DNA from 4 places in the Paenibacillus sp. AN1007 genome. Region 4 is predicted to be linked to each of the others. Evidence: a T-box and tRNA genes for the amino acid it is inferred to sense, from the RefSeq annotation. Region 4 holds a T-box; the other regions hold tRNA genes.
The links. The T-box of region 4 lies ahead of leuS (leucine--tRNA ligase). A T-box ahead of a tRNA ligase gene usually reads a tRNA of that ligase, here a tRNA-Leu.

Region 1: it has a tRNA-Leu gene. The T-box ahead of leuS (leucine--tRNA ligase) is inferred to sense a tRNA for this amino acid. The anticodon was not compared.
Region 2: it has a tRNA-Leu gene. The T-box ahead of leuS (leucine--tRNA ligase) is inferred to sense a tRNA for this amino acid. The anticodon was not compared.
Region 3: it has a tRNA-Leu gene. The T-box ahead of leuS (leucine--tRNA ligase) is inferred to sense a tRNA for this amino acid. The anticodon was not compared.

What each region holds. Positions count from the first base shown of each region.
Region 1 covers NZ_CP159992.1:3,676,058-3,680,807, reverse strand. Annotated here, with positions in the region: gene ABXS70_RS16315 (LysR family transcriptional regulator) at 1-330, shown strand, start outside; gene ABXS70_RS16310 (fused MFS/spermidine synthase) at 369-1,103, shown strand; gene ABXS70_RS16305 (diguanylate cyclase) at 1,273-2,889, shown strand; tRNA gene ABXS70_RS16300 (tRNA-Leu) at 3,101-3,185, shown strand; gene ABXS70_RS16295 (hypothetical protein) at 3,317-3,514, opposite strand; gene ABXS70_RS16290 (helix-turn-helix transcriptional regulator) at 3,716-4,312, opposite strand.
Region 2 covers NZ_CP159992.1:3,592,475-3,597,224, forward strand. Annotated here, with positions in the region: gene ABXS70_RS15845 (N-acetylmuramoyl-L-alanine amidase) at 1-49, shown strand, start outside; gene ABXS70_RS15850 (divergent polysaccharide deacetylase family protein) at 24-881, opposite strand; gene ABXS70_RS15855 (carbohydrate-binding protein) at 1,304-2,983, shown strand; tRNA gene ABXS70_RS15860 (tRNA-Leu) at 3,196-3,280, opposite strand; gene pelA (pectate lyase) at 3,480-4,433, opposite strand.
Region 3 covers NZ_CP159992.1:4,259,981-4,264,730, forward strand. Annotated here, with positions in the region: gene ABXS70_RS19240 (HAD family hydrolase) at 1-500, opposite strand, end outside; gene ABXS70_RS19245 (hypothetical protein) at 650-1,078, opposite strand; cyclic di-AMP (ydaO/yuaA leader) riboswitch at 1,197-1,372, opposite strand; gene ABXS70_RS19250 (glutathione peroxidase) at 1,763-2,239, shown strand; tRNA gene ABXS70_RS19255 (tRNA-Leu) at 2,428-2,510, opposite strand; gene ABXS70_RS19260 (urease accessory UreF family protein) at 3,011-3,712, shown strand; gene ABXS70_RS19265 (XRE family transcriptional regulator) at 3,973-4,176, shown strand; gene ABXS70_RS19270 (hypothetical protein) at 4,205-4,750, shown strand, end outside.
Region 4 covers NZ_CP159992.1:1,212,051-1,216,800, forward strand. Annotated here, with positions in the region: gene ABXS70_RS05600 (S1-like domain-containing RNA-binding protein) at 1-212, shown strand, start outside; gene ABXS70_RS05605 (class I SAM-dependent methyltransferase) at 429-1,199, shown strand; gene ABXS70_RS05610 (aminoglycoside phosphotransferase family protein) at 1,402-2,358, shown strand; T-box leader at 2,474-2,726, shown strand; gene leuS (leucine--tRNA ligase) at 2,800-4,750, shown strand, end outside.

The DNA of each region.
Region 1 (4,750 bases), 2.5 Mb from region 4:
CTCCAAGATTACCCTTATCTGTCCTTTGACCAGGGGGAGTATAATTCCTTTCATTTTTCGGAAGAGATTCTGAGTACGTTATCACATCCGAAAAGCATTCAGGTGAATGACAGGGCAACGCTGTTTAATCTGCTGATTGGTCTAAACGGGTATACCATATCTACAGGTGTACTCAGCGCCGATCTGAACGGCAACGAGATTATTCCGGTTCCGCTCGAATGTGAAGAATCGATAAATGTAGGATGGATCTGTCATAAGAGCACGTCCCTGTCGAATCTCGGCGTTGCTTATGTCCAGGCATTACACGAGGCTATTGGCCTGCAGCATTGATTCGCAGTTCTGATGATTTACCCGAAAGGAGCAGGAAATTGAAAGTATTATACCGGAATAAAAGTGAACAGCATGAGTTGACCGTTTACGAAACCAAAAGACTTTATGGGGAAATCGGACACTTCCGTGTGCTGCAGTTCTCGGATGATGCGGTTCAGGGGGCGATCGATCTGGAGCAGCCTTCCAGAATTGTACTGGAGTATCCGCGAGCTATGCTGCATCTAATGGAACGAAATGATCCGCATTTTAATCGAGTATTTGTGGTGGGACAGGGCATTGGTACGATTTCTTCTTACCTGTCAGATCGACAAGTCAAGGTGGCGGAACTGGATGCGGAGGTTGTGGATATCAGCCAGCACTTCTTTGGATATCAGGGCTCACCGGTGCTGGTTGGTGATGGTCGGGAACTGTTGGAACGGGAGCAGGCGGGGGTATACGATTATATCATTATTGATGCATTCACAGCAGCCGGAACGCCGGAGCAGTTTACGAATGCTTCCTTCTTCCGTATGGTAAAAGACAAACTGCGTGCAGGCGGTGCGGTGCTGCTTAATGTGTTTGGACGTTCAGGGAAGGATACATTGGTGAATGCTATCTATACAACCCTTGCCAGGGAATTTCCCAATACACGCGCTTTTGCGCTTCCAGCCGAGGCCAATGAAGTCCAGAACCGGATTTTGATGGGCAGTCAGCGCCCCATTGATGTTCAGCTGAGGTATATGGCAGGTTTTGTAGAGCAGATTCTGGAGGAAGGTTATATCATTGAAGGATGAGTGGGGAGGGGGATAAATAAACAAGGCATTTCCATAGACGATATTTTGTCATGATTTCGTCAATCCTATAAATTATTGTTAAGATATCTTGTTCTCTTCATTGTTTCTTAACAACTTTAATATATGATGATATGGATATGCCTTTTTATGAAAATCCGGGGGAAGCAAAATGATCGCAAATAAAAAGTTATCCAGATTACGCAGAAAAGTCAGAACATTTAAAAAAATTAGCCTTACCGCATTACTTGGAGGGTTAGTCACGATTTCGGTCCTGATGACACTGACCATTATGGTGATTACCTCATATACTACCCAGAAACAGGCTCTTATTAACAACTCGCTCAAGCTTAATTATGCAAATGCGGTACAGATGAGCCAAACGCTGGACTCCCTTTTTGAATCGATGCAGAGGAGCTTGAGGTACGGGGCTGCGTATTTTAAAGATGTCGATTACAATGACAAAGACAAACTGAATACCACACTGGATTTGATCCACAACAGCAGTGATTATTTCAATGCTGTAGTTCTGGCTGATAAGACAGGGCTTGTCCTATCGAGGTCACCGTATTCCCAGGTGAGCGTCGGTAAACATGTCAGCTCTGAAGCAGCCAAAGCGGCGATCAAAGCAAAATCTACATACTTATCGGATGCGTACCTGACTCCGCGAACGAATCGCAGAATCGTTTTTCTGAGTGAACCGATTGTTGATAACAAGGGAGACTACAAAGGTCTAATAAGCGGAAGTATCTATTTGCAGGAGAATAATATACTGGATTTGTCCTTTGGAAGTCAACTGAAGACCAGTAATGGATCGTACTTTTTTATCGTTGACCATAAGGGAGCACTGCTGTTTCACCCCAATGTCAGCCGGATCGGCGAGAATATTAGTAAAAACATAGTGGTCCAGAAATTGATGAATAACCAGACAGGACAAGAGAAGTATACCAATCTGGAAGGGACAAGCACGCTTGCAGGATATTACAAGGTTCCGGCAACCGATTGGGGAGTTGTCGTCGTATCACCGACACAAATGGTGTATGATCAGTTGAACCGTCAGATTGGTCTGCTTCTGCTGTACATTGCCGTACCGTTCATCCTGTTAACCCTGATTGTACTGCGGGTGGCCCGCAAGCTTGTGCAGCCTTTTGTGTTTCTGGCTGATCTCGTGCAGCAGGTGGATAAAGGAAGAGTAGAGCTGCCGATTGTGAAACCGCACTGGAACAGGGAAGCTGATCTGCTTACACGGACAATGATCGGGGCAATGGCAAGTTTCAGGAACAAGACAGATCAATTAGTATATGATGCAAGAACAGACGTGTTAACCGGCTTGAATAACCGCAGAACATTTGAGACTGTTATACAGGAATGGATTCAGGATGAGACTCCTTTTTCCATTGTTGTTCTCGATATTGACCGCTTTAAGTTAATTAATGATACATATGGTCATTCTACGGGGGATGAGGTCCTGAAACAGATCGCCAAGCTGATCCAGATATCCGTCCGGCCTGAAGATGTCTCTTTCCGCTTTGGCGGGGAAGAGTTTGTCGTGCTGCTTCGAGATTACGATTCAAAGATGGCATATGAGGCGGCAGAGCGAATCCGGATTTCCGTCGAGGAAAGTGTGCTTGCTGTTGAGCGTTCAGTTACCCTATCGGCAGGTATTGCAGAGTTTCCAATGCATGCCCGATCTGAAGCCGAGTTGTTTCATTTGGCGGATAATGCGCTTTATCTGGCCAAGGAAGAGGGCCGTAACCGAACGGTTGTCATACAGACAGTGGAAAAATAGAAAGCGCAGAGGCAGACCCAAGGGACAGAAGGGTCTGCTTCTGTCTGTTTGAATTGAACGAGAGCGGCATCGGTTTACATAACGTATCTGTTAACATCAGAAAAAAGCTGTTGCATAATATATTAGAAACATGTATACTCTGAATTACGGTAAAACAAGGAATTGATTCACCGTAGGTGCTTTTCATCCAGGATGAGAAGATACATAATACGCGGTCGTGGCGGAATTGGCAGACGCGCACGGTTCAGGTCCGTGTGGGCTAACCCCCCGTGGAGGTTCGAGTCCTCTCGACCGCATCTAAAGAAAAAGGTTTGTACACCGTCCAATAGACGGCGTACAAACCTTTTTCTTTTCTCAACATAACAACGGATGCAAGCAGAACAAGAGGACTTCCCATGCAGCTGATTCCCAGCTCATACAGCAGTGCCTAGCGCTCTTGGAGGCGGCTGCGCCTATTCCGTACAGTGACGGTCAGCAGACCCGTCAGCATGCCGGTCAGACCGCATAATGTAACGCAGAGCATTAACGGTACCGGCTCGAAACGAAGTAAAAAAGCAATGCCGCTGCCGAAGGTTGTTCCCGCGAGAAAGCCGAGGGCAGCTCCCAATTGGGTAGAGGATTTCATCTTTTCACCTGCACTTATAAAGTAGGGTATGGAGCGGTTAAGTGGTTTTTCATCTGTGGGTATTGTTACACGTCAGCTTCCGCTCGTTTTGTTCTTTCATTTTGCCGAGAATGCAGGTGAATTATTCATAAAAAAGCATTAAAACTAAAATAGGCTCTGCCTCCGATTAAGGAGCGCAGAGCCTTTTGACTGTTCGCTTTGTTAGGGATTCCGACGATCTTTAAGAATGACATCTGCGAACAGAATCGTCTTCGGAATGCGGAAAAATTGCTCCGCTTGTTCCTGAAACGCGGCAGAAGGCAGCGTTCCCTGATGCAGCCATTTGCGGAAAGTGCCGGGATGAACCCCGATCCAGTGGCTGACATCTGTCACCGACAAATCATGGACCATACACAAGCCGGTTAGAATACGGTTACTCACGGGTGAGCGGGTTACCGTCCGCTTCATAAAGCGGGAAGGCTCGGGTTGACAGATCACCGGACTGCTGCGCACGACCTCTTCATTGAAAAGAATGTGCCGCGGGTAGCCAAGCAGCTGGCAGGTCTTGTCCAGATTGGTACTGCCGGGTATTCGCCCTTCGTACACCCACGCGCTTACGCTGCGTGAGGAGATCGAGAGGTCTTCGGCGAGCTGAGACAATTTAATATCGTTGGCCATCAGCACGGCAAGAAGAACACGATTGCGGATTTGACAGCGTGTCGGTTTACGGAACCGTTTAACACGGACACCTTTTCCCAAATATTTACGGTTGATCAGAGACCACGCCTGGATGGAATGTTGTTCTGGTTGATTAGGCATATTTCCTCCGATTTTTTTAACCAAATACTACAATAAATAAAGGGGTACTTTCAAGTGCCGCAATGACTGGTTTGAAAACCGGTTGTGCGTCATTCTACATCAAAGAGGGAACTATGAACTAGACCTCGCGCTATTCGCATCCTAGTATATTCCTAGATTACAATGATTCACTAAAAATGATGGAATGATTTGTACGGAATCACAATTTATTTGGTTCTAATTACCCAATTATAGGTCTTTAGAACTTTTGTGTGATTTTTGCTGGTATCATGCTGTTTCTGTCTAGAAATTCAGCCGATTTTGGTGAATTTCCCCATTGGATTTTATTCTGAAACGTGCACAAATCTGAAATGATAAATCCGCAGGTTCAGCAAGGCAGGTGGCCTGTCACAATCTCTCATTCTCACATATATTGTAGGGTGTTCAAATTTTAAAAAA
Region 2 (4,750 bases), 2.4 Mb from region 4:
TGCCCAGTCTATTGCTGATGGGATCATTTATTACCTGTCGGTAGTGTAGGCGCTGCCTGCCAGTGCCACACATCCCGTACCAGATCTCCAATACCCACGAACTGCACCTGATGCTGCAAACGTGAGACGGACTCACAAATAACGGCTGAGGTGTTCAACCCCGTATGACCGACGTGCCCAATGACAACACAGCTTTTCTTATCTACGGCGCGTTGAACAGCCAGATCGAACTGCTTCCGAATATGTGCTTTTGAATTATGATCATCCAGAAATATGTCGTTTCCAACGGGCGGCATATTTTTGGTCTGAGCAAGCTCGCCCGCAACAGATCGAAAGTTAGTGCGGCTGTCGACAAAGAACAACCCACGTTCCCGGCATACATCCAGCACAATGGACATGATGCGTTTATCCGAAGTGATTTTGGAACCCATATGATTGTTCATACCAATGGCGTAGGGCACATCATCAATCGCCTTCTCCACTCGTTCCCGAACCTGTTCGTCTGTCAGATTGGAAGTGATCGCCCCTGGACCAAGCCATTCCGGTCTTCCCTTTTTAGGTTCCATCGGCATGTGTACAATCACATCCATCCCTTTTTTATGCGCTGCGACCGCATCTTGTTTCGTTGTTTGCAAAAAAGGCATCACGGCTACGGTCAGCTTCACCGGCATATCCAGAATCTCCGCCGTCCCCTTCATATCATTGCCAACATCATCAATGATGATGGCTATTCGATTGGGCTGAGGTGCTGTACTTGTCTCCGGCTGGGCCAAAGCCCCCCTTTCCCCTAACGCTCCGGCAGCACTTAAAATACATAGGAAGACCAAACATCGAAATCCCATTCCAACTGAAAAGCGGCGTCCTTTATTCTTACGCATCATCTTCTGATCCTCCTCCATACTTGGTGTTCTCATTGTTTGATTACTTGGGCACTTCTATGTAAGCTCGCACTCCCAATTCATTCTAAAAAAAATCTGAACAGAAAAAGTCTCCATCAGAGCTGAATCCAATACTTGTTAAACTCTTTTTACATATTCAACCCATCCAATAAGGGATGCTGCTTCTTTCATCTTCTCAGGTCACTTTAATGCAAAAAAAGCGATTTTTTTACAAATAACTGCAATTTGCAGGGTATTTTTTGTCCAAGCTATATGGTAAAATTTTCAAATCAAGACCAAGCACACAGTTTATGTGACGGAGGGGTGTGATGCGCGATACCATTTGCTGCCAAGCGGGCATTTTTATGTTTTTCTTGATCAGCTGTTGATGCAGTACTCAATCCGAGGGAGGGTAAAGTATGAAGATGAGATTGAAATGGAAAAAGTCAGTTAATATTTTGCTTGCCTGTTTAACCGCATTACCCCTGATGTTGACGCCGACGAACGTATCTGCAGCCAGTGATGCCAACATCAACTTGGCTTCAGAAAAGCAGCTCATCAAAGGTTTTGGCGGTATAAATCATCCAGTCTGGATTGGTGACCTTACACCGGCTCAACGTGAAACCGCTTTCGGAAATGATCAGAACCAGCTTGGGTTCTCTATTCTCCGAATCTCCGTCGATCCGAACCCCAATAACTGGGCTCTAGAAGTCCCAACAGCCAAGCGCGCAATCGAGAAAGGTGCGATTGTATTTGCATCACCTTGGAATCCTCCGAGCAGCATGGTGGAAACTTTCAATCGCAACGGCGATACCAATGCCAAGAGACTGAGATATGACAAATACGGTGCGTATGCTCAGCATTTGAATGACTTTGTAACCTTTATGAAAAATAACGGCGTGAACCTGTACGCGATCTCCGTGCAGAACGAGCCGGATTACGCTCACGACTGGACGTGGTGGACCCCGCAGGAAATCCTTCGTTTTATGAAGGAAAATGCAGGCAGTATTCAAGGTACCAAAGTTATGGCCCCTGAATCTTTCCAATACTTGAAAAATATATCTGACCCTATCCTGAATGATCCGCAGGCACTCGCCAATATGGACATCTTGGGAGCTCATACGTATGGAACGCAGTTCAAAGATTTCCCATACCCGCTCTTTAAGCAAAAAGGAGCCGGTAAAGAGCTGTGGATGACAGAAGTCTATTATCCAAACAGTGACAACAACTCCGCTGACCGCTGGCCAGAAGCGTTGGACGTATCGTACCATATGCACAATGCAATGGTTGAAGGCGACTTCCAAGCTTATGTATGGTGGTATATCCGCAGACAATATAGTCCGATGAAGGAAGATGGAACGATCAGCAAGCGTGGTTATAACATGGCTCATTTCTCCAAATTTGTTCGCCCTGGATATGTCAGAGTAGATGCTTCCAAAAACCCGGATACCAATACCTTTGTATCTGCCTATAAAGGCGATAACAAAGTCGTGATCGTAGCCATCAACCGCGGTACTTCGTCTGCAAACCAACGATTTGTACTGCAGAATGGTAATGCTTCCACCGTTTCTTCATATGTTACGGACAGCAGCCGTAATCTGGCGAGCCTTGCACCGATTAACGTTTCCAATGGCGCATTCACCGCGCAGCTTCCAGCACGGAGTGTGACTACATTTGTTGCTAACCTCACTGGTGGCGGCGGGAATGTAGGCACAGGTACCACTTATGAGGCTGAAACAGGAACAACGCTTACCGATGCAGTGATTGAGAACCTGTACCCAGGTTTCTCCGGTTCCGGTTACGTGAACTTTAACGCGTATACAGGTTCCGCAATTCAATGGAATGAAATCAACAACACGATTACCGGCACTAAAAATGTCAAGTTCCGTTATGCTCTGGAAAGTGGTACAAGAAACCTAGACATTTATGTTAACGGCACCAAAGTAATCAGCAACCAACCCTTTGAGGCAACAGGGAGCTGGTCAACCTGGGGTGAGAAAACCATTCAAGTGCCTATGAATTCAGGTACAAATACCCTTCGAATCGTAACCACAGGTTCAGAAGGACCCAATATTGATAACATCACGGTTACTGCTGCATTATAATCTTCATCCTAATATTGGTCTGCTTCATGCTCTACATCTTTCTATCATGGCAAAAAGTGGCCAAGCCCCGTTTCTGCAGTAGCTCGGATCGATGTGTGAACGAGCATCGCGCAGCTGCAGGACGGGCTCCCCTCATCGAATGACTGGCTTATGACCAAAAAGATTAAAAAAGCTCCTTCAGGACATGTCCTGAAGGAGCTTTTTTAATCTGATGCGGTCGAGAGGACTCGAACCTCCACGGGGGGTTAGCCCACACGGACCTGAACCGTGCGCGTCTGCCAATTCCGCCACGACCGCATATTCTAGTCTCACCAATTATTATCGGCGACAAGAAATAATATATCATGCGAGATCCATTATGTCAACACTTAAAACATCTAACAGGTTCGAACCAGATCTTAAGATCTGGTTCGAACCTGTTAGACTCTTCTTATACTCTTCCTTCAGAATGTAAATTCAATAAAACAAGCTTAAGAAGATTCCAAAAAACAGGTTACTACAGCTTGGAAGGCCAGCTGCCATACCAAGCATAACCTCCTCTTCTTTCCTTCTCGATCTCACTCAGCTTATATTTCACAATCCCGTCACGACCAACAAAAATAGGTCTGTCCGTACCAAGCTCATAGAAACGAGCCCAGATTGGTGAAGCGCTGGAATCCGCAATAATCCGGCTGTCTCCGTTCCCTCTCTCATATCGGTATCCTGTAATCTTCACTTTGTTAAACCAGGCTTCAGCGCCTTTAATGGATGCCGTTATTCTGGCATTGGGTGGTCTTGTCTTCAGAAACTTGACGATGTTTACACTCTCAGCAGCCGTTAGCGAAGGCACTTCGTAACTTCTTCCGCCTGCTGGTCTCAGCGTACTGGAATCATGCTGCTGACCCCAAACCGTCAATTTCCCGCCGGATGACACCTGCGTGTTCAAAATGGCGTCAACCCCTTTAGATACCGCATTTTTACTGCGATTCGCAAGTGAAGTATCGATAAAAGAAAAGTCCCCTTTCCGGCCTGCAACTTCATCGAGCATGAACATCACATTAATCATCGCGTCATCATTGTAAGTAATATGCTTATGATAGCCGGAGCTTTGATAGATTTGCGGCCAGCCGCCGTTGGAATACTGCATGTTAAGCAAAAAATTTATGCCCTTAATGGCTGCAGCCGAGTAACGCGGATCTTTATTTTTCTTGAATTCCTTCGCAAGTCTTCTAATCTCGGAGTATGTAGCTTTATTATCGATCGTTGATTTGGCCCATTCACCTGATGTCTGACCGTAATCTTTTCTCCAACCTCCGTCCGGGCGCTGATTTTTCAAAATATCAGACAAACTTGCGGTTGTGCCTGATGCATCAGCTGCGGATACGGATGCTGCAGGAAGAACGACCATTCCTGCTGTGGAAAAAACCATGGAACATGCGAGTACAAACGTCATCCACTTTTTGGCTTTCACAAAACATCACACTCCCAATTCATAAATTTTCCGTGCATTCTGGCTTACAACGGAATTATAAATCCCATTGTAAGCAATTTAAATACAAAATTTGTATGTATTTAATAAACTCATCATATGCAGCATCTCTTTCTTTGTCAATGTATGCGGCAGCATACGCTTATTAACTTCATTTCACCGGAACGGAATATTGCTTTTAACTCTTGACAAACTTGTTTATTATCCATTCTTACACCGATGAAACATTAATGACTATTTTGTAATCTTTAGTAGTCTGTTTTAAACATAATTCCGACTAAATTCGATAATTCCGCTAA
Region 3 (4,750 bases), 3.0 Mb from region 4:
GCTTCTTCTGGAGCACATCCAGCTTGTTTCAGCGCAACCGCATACAGCTCCGGGTCCGGCTTGGACACGCCTTCTTCCGCTGAACAGGCCAGAACATCGACATACTTCCGAAGTCCGTAACTCTCCAGCCGAGTCTCAGTTCCAGGACTCTGATTGGCTATGATGCCAATACGATAGTAATGTGAGAGCCGTTCCAGCACCTTGGCCGCCGAAGGGAAGGGCCGCTCCAGTTCTTTGCGGAATTTCAGCTTGTCCTGAATCTGCTTGCGGTGATCTTCATCATGAATATATGTACGTATTGCAGCTTTCATTGGCCACTGTTCATAATTACGATAACAGGATGCAAACAGCTCTCGTACCGCTTCAATTTTCACTGGATAGCCATAAGCACAAGCTTCACGAACGAATTGACCGATGATATCGTCTACCGGCTCCCATTCATCCACCAGCGTATCCCCCACATCAAAAAACAACCACTTCAATCCGGCAATATCCGGCACGCCGATTCCTCCTCATAAGCCGCAGGTCACCCCTAGCTTGCATACTGTATCCATAAAAAAAGAAGACCCACGACAAGCATGAGTCTCCTCAAATTCCGTTAGTCTATAGCTGCAATTATAGCAGGCGTCTTACATCGAATCAATCTCAATCATAAGCTGCTGACTTCAGCTTCCTGTTTGCTGCAGCTGTTGAGAAGGAAACCGACTTCTCCGTTCAATGAATACACGATTTTGTCAGCCCCCATCCCCCGATAAATCCCTTTAGGATGGCTCTGCTCTGTGATCACACACAGGGACTTGGATGTCCATGACCGGCAAATCTGCAGATAACGGCAGGTCAAGTTCAGACTATTTTCAAAAATAAATACATTCCCTACACTGCCCTGCGGCAAAAACCATTTTTCAGCCGCTGCCGTATTCATGCGGATCACATGTTCTACGCCAATCTGGCGAAGTTTGCGCTCCTCACCAGCACTATTCGTCAGAACGGCAAAAGGCATTTTTTTGTACATCAGCAATTTCACAAATTTACGTCCAGCTTCATTCGGAGCCGTCACCAAAATCATCTCTTTATCCATTGTTCGTTCCTCCCTTGGCGTGAAAAGACAACAAAAAAGAAGCGTGGGGGACCAAGGCCTCCGAAACGCTTCTTAAATAATCCATGACGAAAACGCCATGAACCAGCGTGCGGTTTGCTGCCTCTCCCTTTAACGCTTACGAGGTTAGCTGACGGATTCGGGCGCGAGAGTCGCCCTATTTCCGGCTGTCACCGGAAAATTCACCCCATGGATGTCTGCTGCTGTAATACAGCCCATCCTGTTGGTTCCCCCGTTTTCCACCCTTAATGAATGGAAACTCAGCGATTAAAACATCGTTCGTACATCTTGAATAAAGAACCGATCGATATTATCGTTTGTTTCGTTTTTCAGGTATAAATTTATTAAAATTCAAATTACGCTATGAATCATACACCTGTGCCATGATGATGTAAAGTGCGGCCAGATCACTGAATCGTCAGATTTCCGGCAATAATCTTCAATAATAACGCTTACAATGAGGTTATACGCTATCCAACTCTTCCAAGCTGTCTAATTCTCTGCCGCACAAAAATGGATCATCACATTTCACAACGATTTCAATCTTACGTCGATCTTACACACCAAGGATGGTCATAACAACGCAGAAGCCAAATAAGTTTTGCATTACTTAATTGCATAAAATATAATGAATGTATCTAGAACAAGATGATGGAGGCGATCCCTATGTCAGTTTATGATTACAAAGTAAACACCCTTCGCGGACAAGAGATTGAGATGTCCGAGTATCGCGGCAAAGTGTTGTTAATAGTAAATACAGCAAGTCAGTGTGGTCTCACACCTCAATTCAAGGGCCTGCAGGAGCTGCAGGATAAATTCCAGGATGCTCCGTTTGAAGTGCTTGGGTTCCCAAGCAATCAGTTTGCGCAGGAGAAAGGTTCCTCCGATGATATTGCCGAGTTCTGTCAGATGAATTACGGTGTCAGCTTCCCTATGTTTGAAAAAATTGACGTCAATGGCTCCAGCGCCCATCCACTTTTCCAACATATTACCAAAGAAGCACCCGGCCTGCTCGGCTCGAAAGCAATCAAATGGAACTTCACCAAATTCCTGGTTGACCAGAACGGGAAAGTAGTGAAACGATATGCTCCGCAGACGATACCAGACAAAATTCAAGAGGATATTGAGGCTTTGTTGAAATAAACTATATTTTATAAAATGAAAAAGCGATCCGAAACCAAAGAGCCAAGGCTCAGGCTTCAGGATGGCTTTTTTTCGCTGTACCCGCTTCAACTAGTTCAGAACGTTCCATTGAGCTGCGGAACTTCAGTTCTGATCAAAGAAAAGAAGCTTTCCATTATGGAAAGCTTCTCAGGTATCTCTTCATATAATGCGGTCGAGAGGACTCGAACCTCCACGGGCATACGCCCACTACCCCCTCAAGATAGCGTGTCTGCCATTCCACCACGACCGCATGTCGTAAATTATCGGCAACAGAATTGATTATACCGGAATCTTATTTAAAAGTAAAGCAATTATCTAGATTTTCTTGTGCAGCCTGAATATAACACTTCTTTTTATACAACTCAGCTTCCTTTCTCCTTTCATTTTTCATTTAACTGCTCAAATTCCATCTAACTGCGCAAATTTTTGTCATAACTCTGAAGTAAGCACATAACATTAATCTGATTGCGAAAAAGAGGCCACACGAAGACGGAGTAAATCCATCCGTTTTCGAAATAGGAACTTTAGAAGAATCAAATTATTTTATCACAAATAAGCTTGTGTAAGTTTATATAACACAAAATACTTACCAGGCCTATACAAACGTCTTTTTTTCTGTTAACTATTGACAAAACACCGATTATTATGTGAAAATATATATCATATAATTCGGATTTACACACAAATTTTCAAAAAAACCTTTATCAAGTTAGGAAAATTTACACAACTGTACACAGGAGGCGAAAGATCTTGAATCGTGGGAATAAGCTTCTCGATTACGCGAAACTGCTTGATCCCTCTGTGCAGGTTGGAGGGTTCTCCCATCTCTTCGGCATGAACACCCATATCAAGGAAGGCTCCATACGTACTGCCGAGGATATCGAATCGTTCATGCGATGCCAGCTTCACCCTAGTCTTGTGCGTCTTGAAGGCATGGCGATCAAAGGCATCTACACCGCAACAGATCATAAGGACACCTGGCGTGTCGCTTTGATCGACAAACTGGTCCATGTACAGCGCACACCCGCTGAACTTCGAGAACAAGCATCAGCTATAGGCAAACGTTTAATCAAACTCTCGCGCGCCCTGCATCCGTGGATTGACTTCAGCCCGCTTGAACAGATCTTCGCAAAATACAATTCCGTTGGCTGCCTCCCTACCGTTCACGCCTGGATTAACCACCACCTTGACATCCCCGTCGAAGAGGCGGTTCTCGGTTACCTGCATTCAGCCATGTATGCTTGTATATCCGAAGCCTCCAAAGTTATCCCTCTAACTGAAGAAGTCACCAAGGAACTGCTGGGTCGTCTGACCACAGACCTAGAGAAGGAATGGACGACCGTGAGCACCTCTTCTCCAGATGGACATATGCCCCCCGCATCCCTGTCTATGAAGCCCTTGTTCCCCAACTTTCACATGCTCGGGGCAGGCCTCCATGCTTACAGAGCATAACTCTCCCCGTTCCACCCTTCTATAAAAATGCATACAAAAAAACACGCCGCAATCCCCTTGCTGGCGTGTTTTTCACTTTTTTGCAAGCTTATAAAAACGTATTTACGTCATATTAATTCAAAAAATACACTTATTTCCGTATTTTTTAATTGTTAGATGACGCAAATACGTATATAATGGAAATCACAGCTCGCATTTCTATATATCTTACACCAATACAAGCTTGCTGAATACTATAATCCATTCAGGAGTGAACCCTTTTGAACAAGAAAAAACCAGTCACTCCGTTCGGATGGGCTATCAAACGACGCCTAACCGAACTGCAGGTCGATCAGAAAACCTTTTGCGAACAGCATGGCATTCCACCCTATCGTCTGTCCAACCTTATCCACGGCACACGCAAAGCAACCAGATTCAGGCATTTGGTCGCTGATATTTTGGACATCCCCGAGGAGCTGCGATAACCATTTTCATCAAAGGAGGATTTCTCTCGTGAGATATGTGACATCAGACCTCGAAAGCTTGTCTTTCCAATCGACCAACCATCAGCTGATTATCGTTGATCAGCATTGGATGATTAGGAGCTGCAACCGAGCCTGGGAACGCGGGTTTCATAGACCTTTTTCGCACACAGCCCGCTGTCACAGGCATTACCTGCATTTGATGGAAGCCTGGGCGGCGCAGCAGAAAGATATTCTTCCGGCTACCACATTTGCACAAGATCTGAGACACAACGTCGTTCCGTTTAAGCAAACCCATACATACGACATCTCTGTGACCACCCCATATAATGAAGAGAGATGGTTTCGTGTAGAGCTCACTCCACTGCATGATGGACCCGCAATGGATACTGCCCTGGCTCTCGTAGCTCACACCGACATTACCGAACAGAAAAAAACAGAGCTTCAGCTAAGGCAAGCCCTGACTGAAGCACGTACATTATTCGGCCTATTGCCCATTTGCGCCGTCTGTAAACATATTAAAGACGAATCGGAGGAATGGAGCTCCGTCGAACATTATTTGGAGAAACACACCTCT
Region 4 (4,750 bases):
AGCTGCTTGCATTCATGAAAGAACGTCCTATGGGCGGCATGCCGTATTCTGATGCGACTCCGCCTGATATTATCAAGCAGCGCTTCGGCATCAGCAAATCCGCGTTCAAACGTGCTCTCGGTAAGCTGATGAAGGATGGCCTGGTAGTACAAAAGGAAAGCTGGACGTATCTGTCCGAATCTGCGCCCAAACCACAGCAGGAAGAGAAGTGAGTTTGGCGCAAACAGAGCAGTATGTATTTATTTAAGAGTGTTAAATGATTGCTCTGTACGAAGTAAATATAAAGTATTCGTTTCATAACCCCGAAGCATGATGCATTGGGTCGAGCAAAGCAGGGCCAGACTGGGTAAACACCGGATGCCCTGCTTTTTCTTTGGATTTGGATATCATCCGATTGAGGAAAATGAAATTGAAAGTGCGGTGCCGACATGTCTTACCGGAAATTTGCCTACGTTTACGATGAATTAATGGAAGATATGCCTTATCCGGACTGGATAAGGTTTGCAAGAACAGCCTGGGAACAGCATGGCATGCCTAAAAGTGTGGCGGAGCTTGGCTGCGGAACGGGTTCAATCACCATTCCGCTGGTGAATTCCGGCTTTGAAGTGACGGGCATTGACCTTTCGGCAGATATGCTGTCGGTTGCCCGCAGCAAGATGGAAGCAACGTCTCAAGGACATCGGTTGTACCGGGGAGGCAGCGTGCGCTGGGTGCAGCAGGATATGCGGGAGTGGAGAGTGCCTGAACCTGTGGACTCGGTCATATCGTTCTGTGATTGTGTGAACTATTTGCTGGAATCAGAAGATGTGATTCGTACATTCAGGCGAACATATGAGATGCTGAAGCCAGAAGGTACGTTTCTGTTTGATGTGCATCATCCGAACACACTCATTCGTTATGATGAAGAGCAGCCTTTTGTACTGGATGAGCGTTCCGTGTCTTACATCTGGACATGTGATCTGGACCAGGAGCGGTGTGAAATCGAGCACCATCTAAGCATTTTCTCGCGTATTGAAGACGGCAGCAGGGATACGTACCAGAGATTTGAGGAAGTTCATGTGCAGCGTGCTTATGATCCGGATTGGATGAAGCTGGAGCTGTGCAAAGCGGGCTTCCGAGACGTGAAGGTGTATGCGGACTTTGAGTGGCAAGAGGCTGGAGACAGTGCGCAGCGTTTGTTCTACGTGGCTGTAAAATAAATAAGCAGCTCGTATGTACATGGTTTGAAATACGATGGTTAGCTGTCCTTTGGCTGCATGTGATCATGCTGCCAAGGACAGTTTTTTTAACTGATAGGATAAAAGGTATTGCTGCTGGAAGGAAAGAGAGACATAATAAATTTAATTCGGAAAGCGTTTTCCGAAATGAGATGAACTATTCAATAACGGGAGGATGACAACGATGGAAAGTACATATAAAACGAGATTATCCAAAGAGCAGCTGGATCAGATCATTACACATCAACTCGCTGCGGCCATTCAGGAATGTGAAGAAATGATTGACGGATGGGCAAACCATGCCTATAAAATAGTGCTAAGTGACGGACGAAAAATTGTCCTTAAAATTGCGCCCTCGGCTGCAACCAATCTGATGCGCTGTGAGCAGGATCTGATGACAGCAGAAGTGGAAGCACTCCGGCTTGCTGCCGGTCTGAAGGATGTTCCTGTGCCTCAGGTGCTGGCTTATGATGCTTCGCTTGCTTTTGCACCTGCACAGTATTTTATTATGGAATACATGTCCGGGACGCCGTATAACCAGGTAAAAACTCAACTTACAGTGTCAGAGCAGGAAGAAATTGAGCAGCAGTTAGGACAATATAACAAGCGAATCAACGAGATTAAGGGGGATCGATTCGGTTATTTTTCGGGGAAGGACAGACAGCGCAGCACATGGAGAGAAGCATTTTTGATGTTGATGGAGGATATGCTTGCCGATGGAGAAAAGGCAAAGATTGATATTGGTATTGACTACAATGAGCTGCGGCGTCTGATCGAGGAAAGATCAGATGTACTGGATGAAGTGACCGAACCCATGTTGATCAGCTGGGATCTGTGGGATGGTAATGTGTTGGTGCAGGATAAACAGATTACGGGCATTATCGATTTTGAACGCTCGTTGTGGGGTGATCCGCTGATGGAGCACTATTTCAGTCATTTTAACTATACTCCGGGATTTCTGAAAGGGTATGGCCGAGAGATTGTGACGGAGAGTGAGCGGAAGCGCAGAAGCTTGTACGATTTGTATTTTGATCTTGCACTTCGAATTGAATGTGATTACCGGCAGTATGATAATCAGGAGCATATCCAATGGACGATTCAGAATCTGAAGAAGGGTATTGAACGTTTTCGGAATGTTTGAAGAAGCATCATTGTAGTCGGGGAGCACGGAAATTATATCATCTGAGAAGGATGAATGTGAAGTGTCATATTGACTTTGAGCCTGCATTTTTATATAATGTTCCCGATATTGTATACATATTTCGATGATAAGGATCAGTAGTAAATTCTGTACACGACAGAGAGTCGGCGGGTGGTGCAAGCCGATTGACAGTACTTTGCGAACTCGCCTTGGAGAAATGCGGTGACTACACCTTTCTATGCCTTCTGCATTGAATAGGAAATCCGCATCGGTTAACCGCCGTTACAGGTCTAGAGGGAGTGGATGACGAAGCACGTTCGTCCGCTAACTAGGGTGGTACCACGGGAATTCAACCTCTCGTCCCTAGCGCTGCAAACGCTACGGGATGCTGAGGTTTTTTTGTTGTTATCAAAGCGCGTATAACCTGAAGGAGGAATATAGATGAGTGAGAATCATCAGCCGAAGCACGGCTATCAACCGCAAGTGATGGAAAAAAACTGGCAGCAGTATTGGGATGAAAACAAAACATTCAAAACAGGTGAGGACCCGTCGAAACCGAAGTTTTATGCTCTGGATATGTTTCCTTATCCGTCCGGTTCCGGACTGCACGTAGGTCATCCGGAAGGATATACAGCAACGGATATCGTATCCCGTTACAAACGGATGCGCGGATACAATGTACTTCATCCGATGGGTTGGGACGCGTTCGGTCTGCCTGCAGAGCAGCACGCACTGGATACGGGGGAGCACCCGCGTCATATTACATTCCGCAATATCGACAATTTCCGTCGTCAGATCAAATCTCTCGGATTTTCGTATGACTGGGATCGCGAGATCAGCACAACGGACCCGGAGTACTACAAATGGACACAATGGATTTTCATCCAGCTGTACAAAAAAGGTTTGGCTTATGTAGATGAAGTGCCGGTGAACTGGTGTGAGGCATTGGGTACGGTTCTGGCGAATGAAGAGGTTATTGACGGTAAAAGTGAACGCGGCGGCCACCCCGTTGTACGTAAACCGATGCGTCAATGGGTGCTGAAAATTACGGAATATGCGGAGCGTTTGCTGGAGGACCTGGAAGAGCTGGACTGGTCGGAAAGCATCAAGGATATGCAGCGTAACTGGATCGGCAAATCGACAGGTGCTGAAGTGGTTTTTGCCATTGAAGGCCGTGAAGAAGTGATCAAAGTATTCACAACTCGCGCAGATACATTGTTTGGTGCAAGCTTTGCAGTTCTCGCTCCAGAACATGAACTGGTGGACGTGATTACGTCTGAAACAGAGCGTGAGGCAGTGAAAGCTTATCAGGAGCAGGCTGCGCGTAAGAGTGATCTGGAACGTACGGACTTGGCCAAAGAAAAAACAGGTGTGTTCACAGGGGCGTATGCGATCAATCCGGTTAACGGAGCAAAGCTTCCGATTTGGATTGCGGATTATGTACTGGCTGGTTACGGTACAGGGGCTGTTATGGCTGTCCCGGGGCATGATGCACGTGACTGGGAATTTGCGAAGCAGTTTGACCTGAATATCATCGAAGTCATTGAAGGCGGCGATGTCACAAAAGAGGCGTATACAGGCGACGGTGCACACGTGAACTCCGATTTCCTGAACGGATTAAACAACGAAGAAGCTGCGGCGAAGATGATCGCTTGGCTTGAAGAGAACGGTAAGGGACAAGGTAAAACAACATATCGTCTGCGTGACTGGTTGTTCAGCCGTCAGCGTTATTGGGGAGAGCCGATTCCGATTCTGCATCTGGAAGATGGAACAATGAAGACGGTGCCGGAAGATCAACTGCCGCTGCTGCTTCCTGACATTGACCAGATCAAACCTTCAGGTACAGGAGAATCTCCACTGGCTAATGTGACAGATTGGGTGAATACGGTCGATCCGGAAACAGGCATGAAAGCGCGCCGCGAAACGAACACGATGCCGCAGTGGGCAGGAAGCTGCTGGTATTATCTGCGGTTCATCGATCCTCACAATGACAAGGAACTGATCTCGAAGGAGAAACAGCAGCAGTGGCTGCCAGTGGACTTGTACATCGGTGGAGCAGAACATGCGGTACTTCACCTGCTGTATGCTCGTTTCTGGCACAAAGTGCTGTATGATCTGGGCGTTGTACACACGAAAGAGCCATTCTACAAGCTGGTCAACCAAGGTATGATTCTGGGTACCAATAACGAAAAAATGAGTAAATCCCGTGGTAATGTGATTAACCCGGATGAGATTGTTAACGAATTCGGTGCAGATACACTGCGTCTCTATGAAATGTTCATGGGACCTCTGGAAGCGACCAAACCTTGGAACGCCAGCGGGGTCGAAGGGATGTATCGTTTCTTGTCACGTGTATGGCGTCTGTTCATCAACGAAGATACAGGTGCAGTTA